DNA from 2 places in the Halomonas sp. NCCP-2165 genome. Region 1 is predicted to be linked to the other one. Evidence: riboswitches for the same ligand, from Rfam matches in the RefSeq annotation. Region 1 holds a riboswitch; the other holds the start of a gene.
The links. Region 1 has a riboswitch for thiamine pyrophosphate ahead of NFU04_RS05550 (sodium:solute symporter family transporter). Riboswitches for the same ligand answer to the same signal wherever they lie in the genome.
Positions count from the first base shown of each region.

Region 2: another riboswitch for thiamine pyrophosphate. It lies ahead of thiC (phosphomethylpyrimidine synthase ThiC); the one in region 1 lies ahead of NFU04_RS05550 (sodium:solute symporter family transporter).

Region 1 covers NZ_BRCY01000007.1:41,085-52,182, reverse strand. The annotation lists gene ilvD (dihydroxy-acid dehydratase) at 1-1,678, opposite strand, end outside; gene NFU04_RS05555 (TenA family protein) at 1,747-2,442, opposite strand; gene NFU04_RS05550 (sodium:solute symporter family transporter) at 2,439-3,845, opposite strand; TPP riboswitch at 3,835-3,935, opposite strand; gene NFU04_RS05545 (hypothetical protein) at 4,123-4,800, shown strand; gene NFU04_RS05540 (peroxidase-related enzyme) at 4,808-5,395, opposite strand; gene NFU04_RS05535 (CoA-acylating methylmalonate-semialdehyde dehydrogenase) at 5,537-7,036, opposite strand; gene NFU04_RS05530 (LysR family transcriptional regulator) at 7,240-8,178, shown strand; gene katG (catalase/peroxidase HPI) at 8,426-10,612, shown strand; gene NFU04_RS05520 (sodium-dependent transporter) at 10,737-11,098, opposite strand, start outside.
Region 2 covers NZ_BRCY01000025.1:17,800-28,897, forward strand. The annotation lists gene tenA (thiaminase II) at 1-578, shown strand, start outside; TPP riboswitch at 786-898, shown strand; gene thiC (phosphomethylpyrimidine synthase ThiC) at 977-2,866, shown strand; gene NFU04_RS12755 (porin family protein) at 2,924-3,454, opposite strand; gene NFU04_RS12760 (aminotransferase class V-fold PLP-dependent enzyme) at 3,662-4,783, shown strand; gene NFU04_RS12765 (CBS domain-containing protein) at 4,852-5,532, opposite strand; gene NFU04_RS12770 (class I SAM-dependent methyltransferase) at 5,745-6,347, shown strand; gene gfa (S-(hydroxymethyl)glutathione synthase) at 6,400-6,978, opposite strand; gene NFU04_RS12780 (substrate-binding domain-containing protein) at 7,033-8,040, opposite strand; gene rbsK (ribokinase) at 8,502-9,452, shown strand; gene NFU04_RS12790 (nucleoside hydrolase) at 9,464-10,459, shown strand; gene tkt (transketolase) at 10,519-11,098, shown strand, end outside.

The DNA of each region.
Region 1 (11,098 bases):
TATCGGTCACCGCGCCGGTACTCGCCGAGCTGACCAGCCGCGCATACTTGGCCAGCACCCCGCGGGTATAGCGCGGTGCCGGCTGCCGCCAGGCGGCGCGACGGCGCGCCAGCTCCGCCTCGGAGAGGTCGACCTCGAGGGTATCGGCTTCGGCATCGATGGTGATGACATCGCCGTCCTCCACCAGCGCCAGGGGCCCACCATCGAAGGCCTCGGGGGTCACATGGCCCACCACGAAGCCGTGGCTGCCGCCGGAGAAGCGCCCGTCGGTGATCAGCGCCACCTCGCTGCCCAGGCCTCGCCCCATGATCGCCGAGGTGGGAGTCAGCATCTCGCGCATGCCCGGCCCGCCCCGGGGCCCCTCGTAACGGATCACCACCACATCGCCGGCGGTCACGGTGCCGTCGTTGATGCGCGCCTGGGCCTCCTCCTCGGAGCCGAACACCCGGGCGGTGCCGGAGAAGCGCGTGCCCTCCTTGCCGGTGATCTTGGCCACCGCCCCCTCCGGCGCCAGGTTGCCGTAGAGGATGCGCAGATGGCTCTCGGCCTTGAGGGGGCGGTCGAGTGCCGCGATGATCGTCTGGTCGTCGGGATAGGGGGCGACGCTCGCCAGGTTCTCGGCCAGGGTCTGGCCGGTCACCGTCAGGCAGTCGCCATGCAGCAGGCCGGCGTCGAGCAGGGTCTTCATCAGCGGCTGGATGCCACCGATGGCCACCAGCTCGCTCATCATGTAGTGGCCACTGGGGCGCAGGTCGGCGAGCACCGGCACCCGCTTGCCGATGCGGGTGAAGTCCGCCAGCGAGAGCTCGACCCCGAGGGTGCGAGCCATGCCGATCAGGTGCAGCACCGCATTGGTGGAGCCGCCCAGGGCGATCACCACGCTGATGGCGTTCTCGAAGGCCTCCCGGGTCATGATATGCGAGGGCCTGATATCGCGTTCGAGCAGCGTCAGCACCGCGTCCCCCGCCGCCTCGCAGTCCTCGCGCTTGTCCCGGGACACGGCGTTCTGGGCGGAGCTGCCCGGCAGGCTCATGCCCAGCGCCTCGATGGCCGACGCCATGGTGTTGGCGGTGTACATGCCGCCGCAGGAGCCGGGGCCGGGAATCGCCGTCTCCTCGATCTGCTTGAGCGCGATCCGGTCGATATCGCCGCGGGAGTGGGCGCCCATGGCCTCGAACACCGAGACGATATCGGTGTGGCCCTTGCCGGGCAGGATGGTGCCGCCGTAGACGAAGACGCTGGGCCGGTCGAGGCGCGCCAGCCCCATCAGGCAGCCGGGCATGTTCTTGTCGCAGCCGCCGATGGCCACCAGGCCGTCGAAGCCCTCGCAGCCGGCCACCGTCTCGATGGAGTCGGCGATCACCTCCCGCGACACCAGGGAGTACTTCATGCCCTCGGTGCCGTTGGCGATGCCGTCGGAGATGGTGATGGTGTTGAAGATCACCGCCTTGCCGCCGGCGGCGTCGGCGCCGTCCCGGGCATGCTCGGCGAGTTCATGGATATGGCTGTTGCAGGGGGTGACCATGCTCCAGGTGGAGGCGATGCCCACCTGGGGCTTGGCGAAGTCGTCGTCGCCGAAGCCCACCGCGCGCAGCATGGCGCGGCTGGCCGCCTTGCCGGGGCCATCCACCACCGGGGCGGAGTGACGACGGCGGGGATCCTTGGGGGTATCGGACATGGCGGGCCTCCTCTGACGATGGCATGACCCTCAGAGGGTGGCCCCTCACCGCCCGGCTGGCAACCGCCTCAGCGCGGCATCACCGCGTCGTGGAAGGCGCGCTCCTTCGCCACGGTGTCGCGGAAACGCTCGGCCATGCGGGTGAAGGCGGCGTCATCGAGCGTTTCCGCCTCCTCGTCCAGGCGGCGACGCAGCCAGGCGACGAACGCCTGGAAGGCGGGGTTATCGTGCAGATCGATCCACTCTCCCATCAGCGGGTGCAGGCCTTCGGCCCGCGTCACCCGCAGCGCCCACTCGAGATAGACCCACTCGGTGACCACCAGCACCGCCAGGAGCTCGGCATAGTCGCCGCGATCGCCGGTATCGCGCAGCAGCGCCCGGAAGGCCTGGGTCTCGGCCAGGTAGTCCGGCGCCTCGCGCCGGGCGGCCGGTACCTCGAAGGCCTCGAAGGTGCGCTGGAAGGTGCGGTTCTCGTCGCTGGTCAGCATGCCCATGAACTGGCCCAGCACCACCCGATCGTCCATGCTCGGCGCCCGGCCGATGGCGTGACCGATCAGCGCGGTGAAGGGATCGACGAAGCCGTAGTCCTGGACCATATAGGCGGCGAAGTCGGCGCCGGGGAGGTGCCCCCCGGCCAGGGCCTCGAACAGCGGATGCGTCACCGTCGCCGACCAGTCGGGCTCGCTGATCTCGCGCAGCCAGTCGGTCAGGCGCGGCGTTTCGCGGCCGGCGGCCCAGGCATTCCATTCGGCACGTGTGGTCATCGGGCCTCTCCTTCACTCGTCAGTTGAAATCTCGCCCCCGGGCGCCGCCAGGCGACCAGCAGGCTGACCAGGGTGGAGGCGACAAGCGCCCCCAGGAAGGGCGGAAGCGTGGGGATACTGTCCGGGAAGGTCGCCGCCAGCACCCCGGCGCCGAGGCCGCCCAGGGAGATCCAGCCCGGCAGCACCGCGCCGAGCAGGCCCGCCACGCCGCCGGCCACCGCCGCCAGCGGCGACATGCGCCGCCACAGGCCCAGCAGCACCGGCAGCAGGATGGCCGCACACAGCAGGTCGGCGATCAGGAACAGGCGCAACACCGAGAAGCCCTGCAGGGCGACCCAGGCCACCGGCACCATCAGCGCCACCGTGACCCACCGCGCGCCGCGGACCGACAGCCCCCGCCGGCCGCTGCTGGCCACCGCCATGGAGGCGATGGCGTTCTGCAGGGTATCGACGCTGGAGGCCACCAGGGTCACCGCCAGCACCAGGGCCGGTAGGCTCAGCCAGGCGGGCGCCTCGCTCAGCAGGGCGAAGAAGGGAATCGGCGGCTCGCCGAGCGGCAGCGCATGCATCGCCGCCAGCATGCCCAGGCCACCGATGGCCATCACCACCAGCAGGCTGCTGATGCCGCCCAGCAGGGCCCCGCGGCCGAGCGCTCGGTCGTTTTCGGCGGCCCAGACCCGCTGCCAGTAGCCCTGGTGGAAGAGATTGGCGGCGGTGACCGCGATCACCAAGGTCAGCGCCACCGAGAGGGCGCTGCCGGTGGGAATCGACGGCATCACCGCATCAGAGGGCATGGGGGGCAGCCCCCACCAGGCCACGCCGCCGACCAGCACCAGCAGGGCCAGCAGCAGCCAGGCCTGCCAGCGGTCCGTGGCGAGGCTGGCCCGCAGCCCGCCGAGGGTGGTATAGACCAAAGTGGCCAACGCCACGCCGAGGATCACCAGCGCCGGCGGCACCTCAGACAGCAGCGCAGCGATGGCGCCGATGGCGGTGAGCTCGGCGGCCAGGAAGATCGCCATATAGGCCACCGAGACGAAGGCGACCCAGCGCCGCACTCCGCTGCCGTAGCAGGCCTCGGCGAACTCGCCGATGCTGCGCCCCTCGGGCAGGTGGCGGCGAATCGCCGGGCCATAGAGCCCCAGCACGATAAACGGCAGGGAGGAGCCGATGGCATAGCCGGCCAGGGCCACCGGCCCCACGAAGGCACCGATCTCCGGCGGCGCGAAGAGGATCCAGGCGCCCATGCTGGAGGCCAGGAAGGACAGGCCGATGGCCTGGGCGCCCTGGGAGTTGCGGGCGGTCACGTAATCATCGAGGGGGCCATCGGCCCGGCGGGCCCTGAGGCCCAGAAAGGCAAAGCACAGCAGCGCCGCGCCGAGCGCGGCAGACGTCAGGTAGGGCATGTCGCACTTCCTCCGCCGGCATGAACCGGATCAGGTTCCAGGGTCGGCACTCGGCCCTCTCAGTCCCGTGGGACCCCCCTGGCGACAGTGAATGATTGGATTGTCTCGCGATGGCTCGCGGCGGCCTATGGTGTCGTCACCGACCGCGACTGTAAAGCCATATCCCCCATCAGGCCTGCTACCAAAGCAGCAGGACACAGGCATCAAGTCATACCAGAACCTGCCGATATGGCACCTATCGCCCCTATGCCGGCCCGATGATTACTCGAGATCCCCGATGCCCTATCACGAAGCCAAAGAACACGCGCCGGGGCGGCTCCACGCCCTCTTTACCGCCCCCTATAGCGCCTTCGACAACGACGTCGTCGAGCGCCGCCTGCACCTGCGCGTCGCCCTCCAGGCCCTGCTGGACCGGCCCGGCCGGGAGGGCCGCCTGGTCCTGCGGGTCCTGCATGGCTGGGCCAATGGCGAGGCCGACCCCCAGCACCTGGCCCATAGCGACCACCCCCTGAGCCGGCGCGGCGACCTGCTTCCCGTGGTGGCCCGCTATCAGGCCGCCATCGACGAGCAGCGGCCACTCCCCGGGGAAGCCGGCACCCTGCTGGCGGAGCCGCTGATGGCGGCCATCGCCGGCGCCGAGGCCCGGGGCCAGGAGATCGATGCCGAGACCCGCGCCAACCCGGCCCACTGGCCGAGCTTCGAGCGGGGCCTCGGCCTCTATACCTTCTTCAAGGTCTATCACCGTCTGACCTATGGCGAGGACGAGAGCTACCGGGTGGCGCGCTGCGAGACCCCGGAGGGCCTCAGGGAGATCCACGAATTCCATCTGGAAGAGTGCGAGTTCGCCGTGGTGACCGGCATCGAAGGCGACGACAAGAGCCGGGTCGTCCTGCTGGTGCATGTCGGCGCCCTGGCGCCCCTGGCCGCCTTCGTGGAGACCATGCTGGGGGAGTGAGACGGCCCTATTTCTCCCGCGGCACCCGGCCCATCAGGTAGAACTCCGGGTTGGGCGGGGTGCCGGCCAGGGTCACCAGGCGATTGGAGAGGCCGAAGAAGGCGGCGATGGCGCCGATATCCCAGCAGTCGTCCCGGGTGAAGCCCGCCGCCTCGAGCCGCGCCGCCCAGTCGTCGTCGAGCTCTCCCACCCCCAGGCCGCTGTGCAGGGCGAAGTCCAGCATCACCCGATGCCGTTCGCCGATCTCAGCGACCCGGTGGTTGACGGCCACCTGATCGGCCAGCAGCGGCTCCTTGCTGTAGATGCGCAGCAGGGCGCCATGGGCCACCACGCAGTAGAGGCAGCGATTGCGCGCACTCAGCGCCACCACGATCATCTCCTTCTCGGCCTGGGTCAGGGTGTCCGACTCCCGCTCCATCAAGGCATCGTGATAGGCGAAGAAGGCACGAAACTCCGCCGGGCGATGGGCCAGCATCAGGAACACATTGGGCACGAAGCCCGCCTTCTCCTGCACCGCCAGGATGGCGTCACGGATGTCCTCGGGCAGCTCATCCAGCGACTCGGGGATGGGAAAACGGCTAAGGGATGGGGTCATGGCGTGAGGCTCCTTGAGTTGTGATTGTTCGCCACTCAACAGTTAACGTAAACGTAAGTCAGTTGTCCATCCTTCCATGGCCGCGACGACAAAGGCCCCGCCTCGAGGAGGCGGGGCCCTTGATGTGCCGATCACCAGGGGTCAGCTCAGCGAGATGGTGCTGTTGATGCCTCCGGAGACGTTTTCCGGCTCGTACCAGCGAGCGGTGACCGTCTTGGTCTGGGTCCAGAAGGCGATGGCCTGCTTGCCGTTGGGGCCCAGATCGCCGAGCTTGGAGGCCCGGGAGCCGGTGAAGCTGAAGTAGGCCACCGGCACCGGAATCGGCACATTGATGCCCACCTGGCCCACGTCGATCTCGGTCTCGAAGCGCCGTGCCACCCAGCCGGAGTTGGTGAAGATCGAGGTGCCGTTGCCGTTGGGGTTGGCATTGATGAAGTCGATGGCCTCATCCAGGGTGTCGACGCTCACCACGCAGAGCACCGGGCCGAAGATCTCCTCCCGGTAGATGGTCATCTCGGCGCTCACCCCGGCGAAGACGGTGGGGCCCACGAAGTTGCCCTCGGCATAGCCCTCCACCCGACAGCCGCGGCCATCCAGCAGCAGCCTGGCGCCCTCCTGCTCGCCGGCATCGATCAGGCTCACCACCCGGTCCCGGGCGGCGGGCGAGACCAGCGGCCCCAGGTCGGCGTCGCGCTGGGTGCCGGGGCCCACCTTCATCTTCCGGGCACCCTCGACGATATCCTCCAGCCAGGCCTGGGCCTCGCCCACCAGCACCACCACCGAGTTGGCCATGCAGCGCTGGCCGGCGGCGCCGAAGGCGGAGCCCAGCAGGTTGTTGATGGCCTGGCTGTGGTTGGCGTCGGGCATGATCACGCAGTGATTCTTGGCGCCCATCATCGACTGCACCCGCTTGCCCGCCTCGCCGGCGCGACGATAGATATGGGTGCCCACCTGGGTCGAGCCGATAAAGGAGAGCGCCTTGATGTGCGGATGGTCGCAGATCTGGTTGGCCACCTCGGGGCCGCCATGCACCACGTTGAGCACCCCGGCGGGGAGGCCCGCCTCGTGGGCCAGCTCCACCAGGCGCATGGTCGAGCTGGGGTCCTGCTCGGAGGGCTTGAGCACGAAGGTGTTGCCGGTGGCGATGGCCAGCGGAAACATGAAGCAGGGCAGCATGATCGGGAAGTTGAAGGCGGTGATGCCGGCGCCGACCCCCAGCGGCTGGTTGAGGGTGTAGACGTCCACCTCGCTGGCGGCGTTCTCGGCCAGCTCGCCCAGCTGCAGGGAGGGAATCGAGCAGGCGTGCTCCACCACCTCGAGGCCGCGGCCCACCTCGCCCTCGGCGTCCGGCAGGGTCTTGCCGTGCTCCTCGGTGATCAGGGCGGCGAGCTCGGCGGTGTGTTCACGGATCAGCGCCTGGAACCGGAGCATGATGCGCTGACGCTTGGCCAGGGGCACCTTGCGCCACTCCTTGAAGGCGGCCTTGGCGCTGGTCACCGCCCGATCCACCTCCTCGGCGGTACAGAAGGGCACCCGAGCCACCACCTCCTGGGTCGCAGGATTGAGCACGTCGCGCCACTCCTGGCTCTGGGAGGGCACGGCCTGGCCGTCGATATAGAGGGGAATCTCGCGGATGGACATGATGGCGACTCCTTGACGGGTGGCGTCACAGCCTTGGACCCGAGGGTTGGGGGTATTATCCGAAGCGCTGCTGGTGTGCATATCGGCAAGGCCGATATGGCGTTCAGGCATGATTTCAGTGTAGACAGGGGGGTAATTGACAGACAACGACCAAGACCGCACATTGCTTGTGCACTTATGCACAACAACTCGTCGAGGTGCGCATGCTGGACTGGCAGGACATACAACTCTTCCTGGAGGTGGCGCGCTGCCAGCGCCTCACCGAGGCGGCACGGCGCCTGGGCCTGGATCATTCCACCCTGTCGCGGCGCACCCGACGCTTCGAGGAGAAACTCAACACCCAGCTCTTCGAGCGCAGTACCCACGGCTACCGCCTCACCGAGGCGGGGCAACGGCTGCTGGCCCATGCCGAGGAGATGAGTCGCCACGCCCTGGAGGCGGTGGAAGGACTCAGCGACCAGAATCGCCGCCTCAGCGGCCAGATACGCCTGGGGGTCACCGAGGGGTTCGGCACCTGGGTGGTGGCCCCCCTGCTGGCCGCCTTCGGCGACCGCCACCCGGGGCTGACCCTCGACCTCCTCGCCCTGCCGCGGGTGGTCAACCTGAGCCGTCACGAGGCGGACCTGGCAATCACCATCGAGCGCCCGGCGAGTCCCGGCCTGGTGGTCTCGCGGCTCTGCGACTACCGCCTGCGCCTGTATGCCAGCCGCGACTACCTGGCCCGCCGCGGTCGCCCGGAGCGCCTCGGCGAACTGGGCCGCCATCGGCTGATCGGCTATGTGGATGACCTGATCTTCAGCGACCAGCTCAGCTACCTGGAACCGCTGCTCGACCCGGCCAGGGTCGGCCAGCCGCCGCAGATGGCGATCCGCAGCACCAGCGTCACCACCCAGTACACGGCCTGCCTGCATGGCGCCGGACTCGCCGTGCTGCCCTGCTTCATGGCGGAGCCGGCGCCGACCCTGGCCCCGGTGCTCGGCGAGGAGGTGACGGTAGAACGCCAATTCTGGATCACCGCCCGCCAGGAGCAGCGCCAGCTGGCCCGGGTACGGTTGCTATGGGATTACCTGCGCGAGGCCCTGGTACTCAACCGCGGCTTCCTGATGGGCGAATCGGCCGGCCTGATCATCCCCGAGGCCTGAGCCATCGATAACTTGTCAGGGGTATATCAACCTTTATTGATAAAGCGTGACTATCAAGGCCTTCGAGAAAGAAAAATGGCGGCAACCGTCCCCGGCTCTTAGCTTATAGAGAGCAGACGGGGGAAGGCCGCCGCCGATGTCTGAGTGACGCAGAGTTGATTCAGCGCATTGTTCAGGTCGGCGCTTCTCATCTATCACTAGTGAGTCACCGCCAAGTGGCCATGACTAGAGAGGAACGGAGAGAGCAATGAGCGACCAACAGAGCAGCAGCGGCAAGTGCCCGGTCATGCACGGTGGCCAGACCACCAGCGGCCAATCCAACACGGACTGGTGGCCGGAGACCCTGAATCTGGACATTCTCCATCAGCATGATCGCAAGACCGACCCCATGGGCGAGGACTTCGACTACCGCCAGGAGGTCCGAAAGCTCGACTTCGACGCCCTGAAGCAGGACATGCACGCCCTGATGACCGACAGCCAGGCCTGGTGGCCGGCGGACTGGGGGCACTATGGCGGCCTGATGATTCGCCTGGCCTGGCACGCGGCGGGCTCCTACCGTATCGCCGACGGCCGCGGCGGCGGCGGCACCGGCAACCAGCGCTTCGCTCCCCTCAACAGCTGGCCCGACAACGCCAGCCTGGACAAGGCGCGGCGCCTGCTGTGGCCGATCAAGAAGAAGTACGGCAACCAGATCAGCTGGGCCGACCTGATCATCCTCGCCGGCAACGTGGCCTACGAGTCCATGGGCCTGAAGACCTTCGGCTTCTCCTTCGGCCGCGAGGATATCTGGCATCCCGAGAAGGACACCTACTGGGGCGCCGAGAAGGAGTGGCTGGCCCCCTCCGACGAGCGCTACGCCAGCGTCGACAAGCCGGACACCATGGAGAATCCGCTGGCCGCGGTGCAGATGGGCCTGATCTACGTCAACCCGGAGGGGGTCAATGGCCAGTCCGACCCCTTGAAGACCGCCGCCCAGGTGCGCGAGACCTTCGCCCGCATGGCGATGGATGATGAAGAGACCGCGGCGCTGACCGTCGGGGGCCATACCGTGGGCAAGTGCCACGGCAACGGCGATGCCGATGCCATCGGCCCGGAGCCCGAGGCCGCCCCCGTCGAAGAACAGGGGCTGGGCTGGAAGAACCCCAACCAGGGCGGCGTGGGCCGCTACGCCCTGACCTCGGGCATCGAGGGCGCCTGGACCACCCATCCCACCAAGTTCGACATGGGCTACTTCGATATGCTGCTCGATCACGAGTGGGAGCTGAAGAAGAGCCCGGCCGGCGCCAACCAGTGGGAGCCGGTCGACATCAAGGAGGAGGACAAGCCGGTCGATGTGGAGGATCCCTCGATCCGCTACAACCCGATCATGACCGACGCCGACATGGGCATGAAGATGGACCCGACCTACCGGGCCATCCTCGAGGCGTTCCGCAAGGACCCGGCGCGCTTCCAGGACGCCTTCGCCCGGGCCTGGTTCAAGTTGACCCACCGAGACATGGGCCCTAAGGCCCGGTATATCGGCCCGGAGGTGCCCGATGAGGAGCTGATCTGGCAGGACCCGGTACCCGCCGGCAGCACCGACTACTCCGTGGAAGCGGTCAAGCAGAAGATCGCCGCGAGCGGTCTCTCCGTCGCCGAGCTGGTCAGCACCGCCTGGGACAGCGCCCGCACCTTCCGCGGCTCCGATATGCGCGGCGGCGCCAACGGCGCCCGCATCCGCCTGGCCCCGCAGAAGGACTGGGAGGGCAACGAGCCGACCCGCCTGGCCAAGGTACTGAAGGTCTACGAGGGGCTCAGTGCCGAGACCGGCGCCAGCATCGCGGACCTGATCGTGCTGGGTGGCAGCGTGGGCATCGAGCGTGCCGCCAAGGCGGCCGGCTACGAGATCCTGGTGCCCTTTATTCCCGGCCGCGGCGATGCCAGCGACGAGATGACCGACGCCGACTCCTTCCAGTACCTGGAGCCGCTGGCCGATGGCTTCCGCAACTGGCAGAAGCAGGACTACATCGTCAAGCCGGAGGAGATGCTGCTCGACCGCGCCCAGCTGATGGGCCTGACCGCCCCGGAGATGACCGTGCTGATCGGCGGCATGCGGGTGCTGGGCACCAACCATGGCGGTACCCAGCATGGCGTCTTCACCGACCATGAGGGGCAGTTGACCAACGACTTCTTCGTCAACCTGACCGACATGGCCTACCGCTGGGTGCCGACGGGCGACAATCTCTACGAGATTCGCGACCGCCAGAGCGATCAGGTGAAGTGGACGGCCACCCGTATCGACCTGGTGTTCGGCTCTCACTCCATCCTGCGCGCCTACGCCGAGGTCTATGCCCAGGACGACAACGAGGCGAAGTTCATCGAAGACTTCGTGGCGGCCTGGACCAAGGTGATGAATGCCGACCGCTTCGATGTGGACAAGCTCGGCGAGTGCTGAGGACGCGACTCACCCGTCACCACGCGGACGCCCGGGCCCTGGCCCGGGCGTCTTGCCGTCGAGGCTAGGTGTGATCCCTCGGCGGGCGATTCATCCGGTGCACCGCCAGCAGGACCCTCTCGACTCAACCGCGCAGCATCACCACCAGGATCAGCAGCGGACAGACCACGCGGATATACCAGGGCCACAGCTTCCAGAACAGGGTACGCTCGATCTCCGGGGCCCCCCGACGCAGCTCCTGGAGCTTGGCGTTGCGCGACAGCAACCAGCCCACATAGACGCAGATCAGCCCACCCACCAAGGGCATGCTATAGCTAATGGTCAGGGTAATCGCCCAGTCGAACAGCGGTTCGAAATAGGCCAGGATCAGAGTGGCGATCATGAAGGTGAGCGTGGCCATCAGCCAGGTGGCCGGACGACGCCGAATCAGGCCGGTTTCCTCGAGGGTCGACACCGGCACCTCCAGCACCGGAAACATGGAGGTCA
Region 2 (11,098 bases), on a different contig from region 1:
GCACCCTGGAGGCCGGCGCCTTCCGCCACTATCTGAAGCAGGACTACCTGTTCCTGATCCACTTCTCCCGGGCCTATGCCCTGGCCGCCTACAAGAGCCGCAGTCTCGCCGACCTGCGCCATGCCCACGCCGGCCTCAAGACCATCCTCGACGTGGAGCTGCAGCTGCATATCGACTTCTGCCGCGACTGGGGTATCGACGAGGCGGAGCTCGCCGCCCTGCCGGAGGCCAAGGCGACCCTGGCCTATACCCGCTATGTGCTGGATACCGGCAACCGCGGCGACCTCCTCGACCTGCATGTGGCCCTGGCCCCCTGCCTGGTGGGCTATGGCGAGATCGCCCAGTGGCTGGCCGCCCAGTCCTTCACGGTGCGCGGCGAGGCCAACCCCTATGACGCCTGGATCGCCATGTACGCCGGCGACGACTTCCAGGCCGCCATGCGCGACGAGATCGCCTGGCTGAATGGCCGCCTGGCGGAGGTCACGCCGCGGCGCTTCGAGGAGCTGGCCACGGTATTCCGCGATGCCACGCGCCTCGAGATCGACTTCTGGCAGATGGGCCTGGATCGCGCCGACTAGCCCACAGCCTTGATACCTATTGCCGCTGCGCGGACGTGAGGGGCGCCGGGGACAGGTCGTAGAGGGGGTCCTATGCCAGGGATGGCATCGGTAGCGCCCAGGGAGGGGTTCACAGCGCCCCCTCGTAGACCTGTCGCCGGATCAGCCCCGAACTCCAGGCAGAGACTTCCCGGCAATAAACCCGCCCGCTGGTGATAGCGGGCACCACCACGCTTGACGGGGTGCCGTTGATGACGGCTGAGATCATGCAGCATTCGAGCATGGATCCCGTTGAACCTGAACTGGCTAGGACCAGCGTAGGGATCAAGCGACACGCCGCCGGGCGCCCCTGCCCGACCGCCCCTGTCCTCCCCAGCTGTCCTCCCTGACAAGACCCCGACAACCCTAGGGAGAACACCATGAGCAAGACCGCCCACTTCCTCGCCGAGACCGCCCGGGTCGACGCCGCCGCCGTCCAGCCGCTGTCCGGCTCGCGCAAGGTCTATGTGGAAGGCTCGCGCCCGGATATCCGCGTGCCCTTCCGCGAGATCGCCCTCTCGCCCACCAAGACCTCCGGCGCCGATGAAGAGAACCCGCCGCTGCTGGTCTACGACACCTCCGGCCCCTACACCGACCCGCAGGCCCAAATCGACCTGCGAAAGGGGCTCCCCGAGCTGCGCCGCGCCTGGATCGAGGAGCGCGGCGACACCGAGTTCCTCGACGGCCCGACCAGCGAGTACGGCAAGCGTCGCGCCAACGACCCGACCCTGGCCCAGCTGCGCTTCGACCTGACCCGCACCCCGCGCCGTGCCAAGCCCGGCAAGAACGTCACCCAGCTCCACTACGCCCGCCAGGGCATCATCACCCCCGAGATGGAATATATCGCCATTCGCGAGAATCAGCGTCGCCAGGCGCTGGGCACGGCGGAGGTGGAGCGTATCCTCGGCCATCAGCATCCCGGCCAGGGCTTCGGGGCCCGCCTGCCCGAGGAGATCACCCCGGAATTCGTGCGTGCCGAGGTCGCGGCGGGGCGGGCGATCATCCCCAACAATATCAACCACCCGGAATCCGAGCCGATGATCATCGGCCGCAACTTCCTGGTGAAGATCAACGGCAACCTGGGCAACTCCGCGGTGACCTCCTCCATCGAGGAAGAGGTCGACAAGATGACCTGGGGCATCCGCTGGGGCGCCGACACCATCATGGACCTCTCCACCGGCCAGAACATCCACGAGACCCGGGAGTGGATCATCCGCAATGCCCCGGTGCCGATCGGCACCGTGCCCATCTACCAGGCCCTGGAGAAGGTCAAGGGCGTGGCCGAGGACCTCACCTGGGAGGTGTTCCGCGACACCCTGATCGAGCAGGCCGAGCAGGGCGTGGACTACTTCACCATCCACGCCGGGGTGCTGCTGCGCTATGTGCCGCTGACCGCCAAGCGGGTCACCGGCATCGTCTCCCGGGGCGGCTCGATCATGGCCAAGTGGTGCCTCTACCACCACCAGGAGAGCTTCCTCTATACCCACTTCGAGGAGATCTGCGAGATCTGCAAGCAGTATGACGTCGCCTTCTCCCTGGGGGACGGCCTGCGCCCCGGCTCGGTGGCCGACGCCAACGACGAGGCCCAGTTCGCCGAGCTCGAGACCCTGGGCGAGCTGACCCGCATCGCCTGGAAGCACGACGTCCAGGTGATGATCGAGGGCCCCGGCCACGTGCCCATGCACCTGATCAAGGAGAACATGGACAAGCAGCTCAGCGAGTGCGACGAGGCGCCCTTCTACACCCTGGGGCCGCTGACCACCGATATCGCCCCCGGCTACGACCACATCACCTCCGGCATCGGCGCGGCGATGATCGGCTGGTACGGCTGCGCCATGCTCTGCTACGTGACCCCCAAGGAGCACCTGGGCCTGCCCAACAAGGACGACGTCAAGACCGGCATCATCACCTACAAGATCGCCGCCCACGCCGCCGACCTCGCCAAGGGGCATCCCGCCGCCCAGCGCCGTGATAACGCCCTCTCCAAGGCGCGCTTCGAGTTCCGCTGGGAGGACCAGTTCAACCTCGGCCTGGACCCGGACACCGCCCGGGAGTACCACGACGAGACCCTGCCCAAGGACTCCGCCAAGGTGGCCCACTTCTGCTCCATGTGCGGGCCCAAGTTCTGCTCCATGAAGATCAGCCAGGAGGTGCGCGACTACGCCAGCGAGCATGGCCTCGACGGCGATCAGGAGGCGGTCATGAAAGGCATGGAGGAGCAGGCGGAGAAGTTCCGCCACACGGGTAGCGAGCTCTACCAGGAGGTGTAAACGACATGGCCCCCGCCAGCGGGCTGGCGGGGGCCATGGGGCATGACACCGAGCCCATCAGAAACGGTAGCGCAGCCCCAGGCTGGCGGCGTCGAAGTCGCCCTCGGACTCGTCGAGATAACGAATGTAATCGGCTCCCACGGCGAGGTTGGGGGCCACCTCGTACTCGGCGCCGGCGCCATAGGAGAAGCCGTCATCCCGGTCGCTGCCTCCCGGGTTCAGGTCGATATCCACCTCGGAGTAGCCGAGCAGGCCATAGAGCCGGAACTCCTGGGAAATCGGCAGGATGCCCTTGGCGAAGGCGCCGACCAGATAATCGAGCTCGGACTCGACGCCCTGTACGGTATCGGAGCCACCGGTACCCAGGTGCCCCTCCACGGCGAAGTAATCATTGAACTGCATGCCCCCGCGCAGCCGCAGGCCAATATCGTCGACGGAGCTCGCCCCATCGGGGTCCAGCTCCCAGAACATGACATCACCCCCCACGTATCCCTGGGGATAGAAGCCATGCTGATTGGCTTGCGCCGTGGTGGCGAAGGTCCCGGCCGCCAGCAAGGCGGCGGTAGATGCGGCAACAAGAAATCTCATGACCACCTCCATTAAAGAACAGCGTTTTTTAACGCCTGATGAAGTGTGGGTCCCACGCCTCCCCGGCGCAAATGAAATGTTTTCAGGCATTTCTCTGCTGACCGGAAGCGGACTCTCTTTCCCGGCCTGCCTAGTGGCCTGCACTGGCCGTTAGCCTAGCGAGCGAATATCCTTGCTAGCAGTTCCCCGACGACTCAGGAGAAAACGATGTCCGGCCTGCTGCCCGATGTGGATCCCGATGGTCTGCTGGAATACTCGGTGGTCTACACCGACCGCGCCCTCAATCATATGTCCCGCGCCTTCCAGACGGTGATGACCGACCTCTCCGCTACCCTCAAGCGGGTCTATGCCGCCGAGGCGGCGGTGATCGTGCCGGGGAGCGGCACCTTCGGCATGGAATCGGTGGCCCGTCAGTTCGCCACCGACCAGACGGTGATGGTGATCCGCAACGGCTGGTTCAGCTACCGCTGGAGTCAGATCTTCGCCATGGGCGATATCCCCGCCCGCGAGGTGGTGCACCCGGCTCGCCGCCAGGGCGAGGGCGCCCAGGCCCCCTTCGCCCCCGCCCCCATCGAGGAGGTGGAGGCCAGCATCGCCGCCGAACGCCCGGCCCTGGTCTTCGCCCCCCATGTGGAGACCGCCTCCGGCATGCTGCTGCCGGACGACTATATCCGTCGCCTGGCCGACGCGGTGCATGCGGTGGGCGGCCTGCTGGTGCTGGACTGCATCGCCTCCGGCACCCTCTGGGTGGATATGCAGGCCACCGGGGTCGACGTGCTGATCAGCGCCCCCCAGAAGGGCTGGAGCGGCTCGCCCTGCTGCGCCATGGTGATGCTCTCGGCGCGGGGGCGCGAGCGCCTCGAGGCCACCACCAGCAGCAGCTTCGCCATGGATCTGGGCAAGTGGCACGCCATCATGCAGGCCTACGAGCAGGGCGGCCATGCCTACCATGCCACCCTGCCCACCGATGGTTTGCGCCGCCTGCGCGATATCATGGAGGAGACCGAGCGGGTCGGTTTCGCGCGGGTTCGCGATGCCCAGCTGGAACTCGGCCGCCGGGTCCGCGAACTGCTCGCGGCCCGGGGCTTCGCCAGCGTGGCCGCCGAGGGCTTCGCCGCCCCCGGGGTGGTGGTCAGCTACACCGAGGATGCCGGCATCGCCGCCAGGTTCATGGCCGCCGGCCTGCAGGTCGCCGCCGGGGTGCCCCTGCAGTGTGACGAGGGGGATGACTTCCGGACCTTCCGCATCGGCCTCTTCGGCCTCGACAAGCTGCTCGACGTGGAGCGCAGCGTGGCGACACTGGCGACGGCCTTGGACCAACTGGACTAGGCTCCGACCCGCACCAACGACGAAGGGGTGGCCTGTGGCCACCCCTTCGCTTATTCGCCTCGACGACGTCAGACCCGGTTGATGCCCCGGGGCAGCATGCCCAGGTTGTTCTCCACCCGCTTGACGCCGGGAATGTCCTCCGCCGCCACCTGGGCCGCCTTGCGCTGCTCCTTGCTGTCCACCAGGCCCCACAGCTGTACCTCGCCCTGAACCACGATGACATTGATCTGGCCCAGGCCGAGGGTCTCTTCCAGCTCCTTGTGGAGACGATCACGGATGGCCCGATCGTCTACTGTGGCGCCCTCCTCCAGCCCCGCCACCGAGAAGCCGCGCAGCAAGTTGGCACGACTGACGATGCCCACCAGGCGCCCGTTCTCGGTGACCGGCACCCGCTTGATGTGATGTTTCTCCAGCAGCCGGGCGATATCGTCGATGGGCATGTCACCGGCGACCTCGATCACCGGGGAGGTCATCACCTGCTCGGCGGTACGGCCATGGGACTTGATATAGTCCAGCGGGCTCGCCGGCGTCTCGAACAGGGCGCGCAGCCAGTGCCGGGGGCGCTCGCCACTGCCCTCGATGCGGCGCAGCAGGTCGCCCTCGCTGACGATCCCCAGCACCCGCTGCTCGGCATCCACCACCGGTACCGCGCTGATATGGTTCTCCAGCAACAGGCGCGCCACCTCCTGAACCTGGGTATCCGGGGCGACGGTGACGACACTGGGCGTCATGATATCCACGGCTTGCATAGCATTCCCTCGTCGGCTGTGCCCGGGAGGCCTGGAATACCCCCCGGGGCATATCGGTATCTTCTGAATGTAGCAGAGCGGCGGTACGCCGGGTTTGATCCAGGACAAGCGGTCGAGACTCGCCTGCGTATGGCGCGCCCTGGCGGCCAATTCGCGTTAACACCGGCGGCCTCCTAGAGTGGAGTCATAGCCGCCACCCCAGGAGTGCTCCCATGACGGTGCCCGACCGCCCCAGTCGCATGCAGGCTCCCTCCCGACGCGCCCAGCTCTCGCTGTTCGCCAGCAATTTCTTCAAGCATCCACGCATGCTCGGCTCGATCATCCCCAGCTCGCCCTTCCTGGTCCGGCGCCTGCTGGCCCCGGTGGACTGGGCACGCGCCCGGGTGGTGGTGGAGTACGGCCCCGGGGTGGGCACCATCACTCGAGAGATCCTGGCGCGACTGTCCCCGGATGCCACCCTGCTGGCCCTGGAGACCAACCCAGAGTTCGTCGCCTACCTGGGCGAGTCGCTCCCCGACCCCCGCCTGCAGCTGGTGGCCGGCTCCGCCGAGACCATTCAGGCGGAGCTCAGCCGCCTGGGCCTGCCGCCGGCGGACTATATCCTCGCCGGCATTCCCTTCAGCACCATGCCCGCCGCCTGTCGCGAGGGTATCCTCGGCGACAGCCACGCGGCCCTGGCCGATGACGGGGCCATGCTGATCTACCAGTTCTCCCCCAAGGTGGGCGACGACCTCAGGCGGCTCTTCTCGCGAGTGGAGAAGGGCTTCGAGCCGCTCAATATCCTGCCGGCTCATCTGTATACCTGCCGGCGTTAAGCCGACGCCCCCGAGGGCCCTGTCACCGCACCGGCTCCGATGGGACGCTTCCTCAGGCGGCCTGCTCGCCCCTGGCCTTGGCGACATGCGTCGCGATGGCATCCATCAGGGTCGGCGACAGGCAGTCGTAAGGCTCCAGGCCGAGTCGGCGCAGGCGCTCGCGAATCACCGGCATGCGCCCCGGATCGACCCCGGCCTCGATGATCGACGAGACATAGGCGGCGAAGCTCGGCGGCGCCCAGCCGCCGTGGTGGGAGAGCTCCGGGTGGATAAAGTCGAGGCCATGGAAGGGGTGGTCCTTCTGCTCGATGCGCCCGAACAGGTGCACTCCGCAGCCGGTGCAGGCGTGGCGGCGAATCACCGCCTTGCGGTCGAGGATCTCGAGCTTCTCCGGGTGGGCGATGACATGCACGCTGGCCCGGGGCACCACCGCCACCTGGGAGAACAGCGCCCCCGAGGGCTTCCAGCACTTGGTGCAACCGCATAGGTGGTTGTGCTGGCACTGCTCGTGGATGGCCACCACCACGGGATTTTCCTCGCAATGGCACTGCAGGGTGGCCCCGTCGAAGGCCGGATCGGCCGGCGTGATGCCGTTATCCACCGACGGGTGCAGCTTGACGGTATCGTTCATGGTGACGCCTCCTCTAGGGATTCCGGAAGGCGATGCCTTCCGGCGCGACACCTCTCAGTGTAGATCCGTCGGCGGCGCGCACACCGAGTCGCGAATCACCCGCTCGGGGGCGATGCGCACATGCTCGGTGACCGCTGCCTTGGCGGCGATGGCCGCCGTCAGCAGCCGGCAGGCCTCGCCACACAGGCGATCGGTCTGCTGGCGCAGGGTGCTCAGGGAGGGAGTCAGCAGGCGGGCGATCTCGATATCGTCGTAGCCGATGATCGACAGCGTCTCGGGTACGCGCCAGCCCCGGCGCGTCGCCTCGCCGATGGCCCCCAGGGCCAGCAGGTCGTTGAAGGCGAACAGCGCCGTGGGGCGCCGCGGCCCGGCGGCCAGGGCCTGGATGGCCGCCTCGCCGCCACTCACCTCGAGGTTACCGGCCTGGACCCAGGCCTCCTCGAGGACGAGCCCCGCCTCGTCCAGGGCGCGGCGAAAGCCGCGATAGCGCTGCCGAGACTGGTAGTGGTCGGCGGGGCCGGTGATGCAGCCAATGGCCCGGTGACCCTGCTCGATCAGGTAACGGGTGGCCAGGTAACCGCCCTGCTCGGAGTCGTCGACCACGCTGGTCAGCGTCGGGGCCTCATTGTCCATCAGCACCACCGGGAAGGGACAGGCGGTGAGCAGTTCCAGGAACTCCTCGGAGATCACCGACTCCAGCACCAGCAGGCCATCGATGCGCTTGCCCTTGAGGGTACGGATATAGCTGCGCTGCCGGTCGATATCGCGCCCGGAGTTGCACAGCATCAGGTTGAAGCCCGCCGCATAGAGGGCCGCCTCCACGCCGGAGACCACCTCGGCGAAGTAGGGGTTGGTGGAACTGGTGACGATCATGCCGACGGTATGGGTGACGTTCTTCTTCAGCGACTGCGCCGAGCTGCTGGGGGTGTAATCGAGGCGCTCGATGGCCGCCATCACCCGGGCCCGGGTCTCCGGCTTGACGAAGCGGGTGCCGTTCACCACATGGGAAACGGTGGAGACCGAGACCCCCGCCGCCTTCGCCACATCGGTAATCGTCACCATTGCCAGCCTCCGCCAGTGCGCTCGTGAAATGCCCATCGTCCCGGGCGGGACGCTCAGGATACGCGATCCGGGCCGCCATCGCCCAGTGCCACACAATATAACCCCTTGATTTTGTGATTAAGCCACCTGCCGAAATCGCCGCAGACGCCCGGCTGGCGGTGCCTTCCCCCTATCGACAGGCTAGCGAACCGGAGCAAAGAAAACGATTGCGCAAACGTTTTTATTTGCCTAGGGTAGGCAGAAAACAACCACAAGTCCTGAGGTAACCCCATGGCAGCCCACGCATCACCTGCCTGTGGCCGGCACCGATACTCGCCCCGCGCCGACCATGCTATCCGCCCCGGCACTCGCGGCGCCCCCGCTTCGGCATCTTCCCGCTCCGCCCCCGCCGGCGACCCGCGGCTGCCTGCCCTCCGGCCCCAGGACTCGGTGTCTTTCCGCCAACTCCCAGGATCAACACGGTGACACTCACTATGCCCCTCACCCCCTCAAGCAGCACCGCCCCCGAGGTGGTCGTCGTCGGCAGCCTGAACATGGACCTGGTGGTACGCACGCCGCGCCACCCGGTCCCCGGCGAGACCCTGCTCGGCCACGGCTTCGCCACCACCCCCGGCGGCAAGGGCGCCAACCAGGCCGTGGCCGCGGCACGCCTCGGCGCCACCACGGCGATGATCGGCCGCCTCGGCGATGACGCCTACGGCCGGGCCCTGCGCGACAACCTTTCTCGCGAAGGCATCCGCCACCAGGCCGTGCGCACCAGCCCCGCCGGGGCAACCGGCGTGGCCATGATCCAGGTCGATGACGCCAGCCAGAACAGCATCGTGGTGATCCCCGGCAGCAATGCCGAACTCACCCCCGACGATGTGGACGCCGCCGAGGCCCTGCTGGCCGCGGCCAAGCTGGTGGTCTGCCAACTGGAAGTGCCGCTCGAGACGGTGCGTCACACCTTCAAGCGCGCCCGGGCCCATGGCGCCACCACCCTGCTCAACGCCGCCCCGGCCATGGCGCTGCCCGGCGACCTGCTGGCCCTGGTCGACTGGCTGGTGGTCAACGAGAGCGAGGCCGAGGCCCTTAGCGGCTGCCCCGTGACCGACCCCGACCAGGCGGCCCGGGCCATCGCCCGGCTGCAGGCCCTGGGCTGTCGCCGGGTGCTGATCACCCTGGGCGCCCAGGGCGTGGTGGCGGGCCTCGAATCGGGACGCCACCACGCCCCAGCCCGGCCGGTAGCGGCGGTGGATACCACCGGCGCCGGCGACACCTTCGTCGGCGCCTTCGCCGCGGCCCTGGCCCGCGGCGCCGAAGTGACCACGGCACTCCAGGAAGGCCAGGCCGCCGCCGCCATCGCCGTCACCCGCCCCGGTGCCCAGGCGGCGATCCCCCATCGCCACGAACTCCCCCTCGTCACCTCCTGAGGAGAATGTCCATGACCTCCGCCCCCGCTCACAAGGTGATCTTCGATACCGACCCGGGCGTCGACGACGCCATGGCGCTGCTCTTCCTGCATCGTCACCCGGCCATCGAGCTGCTCGGCATCACCACCGTGCATGGCAATGCCGACATCGACACCACCACCCGCAACGCCTGCTACCTGGCCGAGCGCTTCGCTATCGAGGCGCCCGTCGCCCGCGGTGCCCGGGAACCCCTGGCGATGGCCAAGTCGGCATCGCCGGCCATGGTTCACGGCGACGACGGCCTGGGCAACGTCGGCCTGAGCTTCACGCCCAGCCGCGAGCCGGACCCGCGTCCCGCCTATCGCTGGATCATCGATACCGTTCGCGCTCACCCCGGCGAGGTGACCCTGATCGCGGTGGGGCCATTGACCAACCTGGCCCTGGCCCTCAAGGAGGACCCGGCGATCGCCGAGCTGGTCAAGGCAGTGGTGATCATGGGCGGCGCCTTCGGCGTCGACGGCCAGGGCGGCAATGTCACCCCGGCGGCGGAGGCCAATATCCACGGCGACGCCCTGGCCGCCGACCTGGTCTTCACCGCTCCCTGGCCGGTCACCGCGGTGGGCCTGGACGTGACCCACCGGGTGCTGATGAGCAACGCCGACTTCGCCCAACTGCGCGAGCGGGGCGGCGAGGATGGCGCCTTCATGTGGCAGATCTCCCGCCACTACGTCGACTTCTACTCGGCCCGGGAGGCCATCGACGGCTGCTATGTCCACGACTCCAGCGCCGTGGCCTACGTGATCGAACCGAGCCTGTTCGAGGTACGCCGGGGCCCGGTGAGGGCGGTGACCACCGGCATCGCCATGGGCCAGACCCTGCAGCGTCCCGACGACCGGGACTTTCCCCCCGGCGACTGGGACGGCCTGCCCTCCCAGCAGGCCTGCGTGGCCGTCGACGCCGAGCGCCTGCTGGCACTCTTTAAGGAGACCTTTATCGACGCGGAATCGGCCCCGGTCGATCCGGCCTGACGGCCACGCAGGAGCTCGCTTTCCCCGACAAGAACCTTCAACGCTGGACGACCCCCATAATGACAACACCCGATACCGACACCCTCGCCAACGCGCTGCGCGCCCTGTCCATGGACGCCGTGCAGCGCGCCGGCTCCGGCCACCCCGGCATGCCCATGGGCATGGCCGAGATCGCCGTCGCCCTGTGGCATCGCCATCTGCGCCACAACCCGGCCAACCCCGACTGGCCGAACCGCGACCGCTTCGTGCTCAGCAACGGCCACGGCTCCATGCTGCTCTATGCCCTGCTGCACCTGACCGGCTACGACCTCTCCGCCGACGACCTCGCCGCCTTCCGGCAGCTGCACAGCCGCACCCCGGGGCACCCGGAGCTCGGCTATACCCCCGGCGTCGAGACCACCACCGGCCCGCTCGGCCAGGGCCTGGCCAACGCGGTGGGCCTGGCGCTCGCCGAGAAGCTGCTGGCCGAGGAGTTCAACCGCGACGGCCTGGCCATCGTCGACCACCACACCTATGCGTTCGTGGGCGATGGCTGCCTGATGGAAGGCATCAGCCACGAGGCCGCCTCCCTGGCCGGCACCCTGGGGCTCGGCAAGCTGATCGTCCTCTACGATGACAACGGCATCTCCATCGACGGCG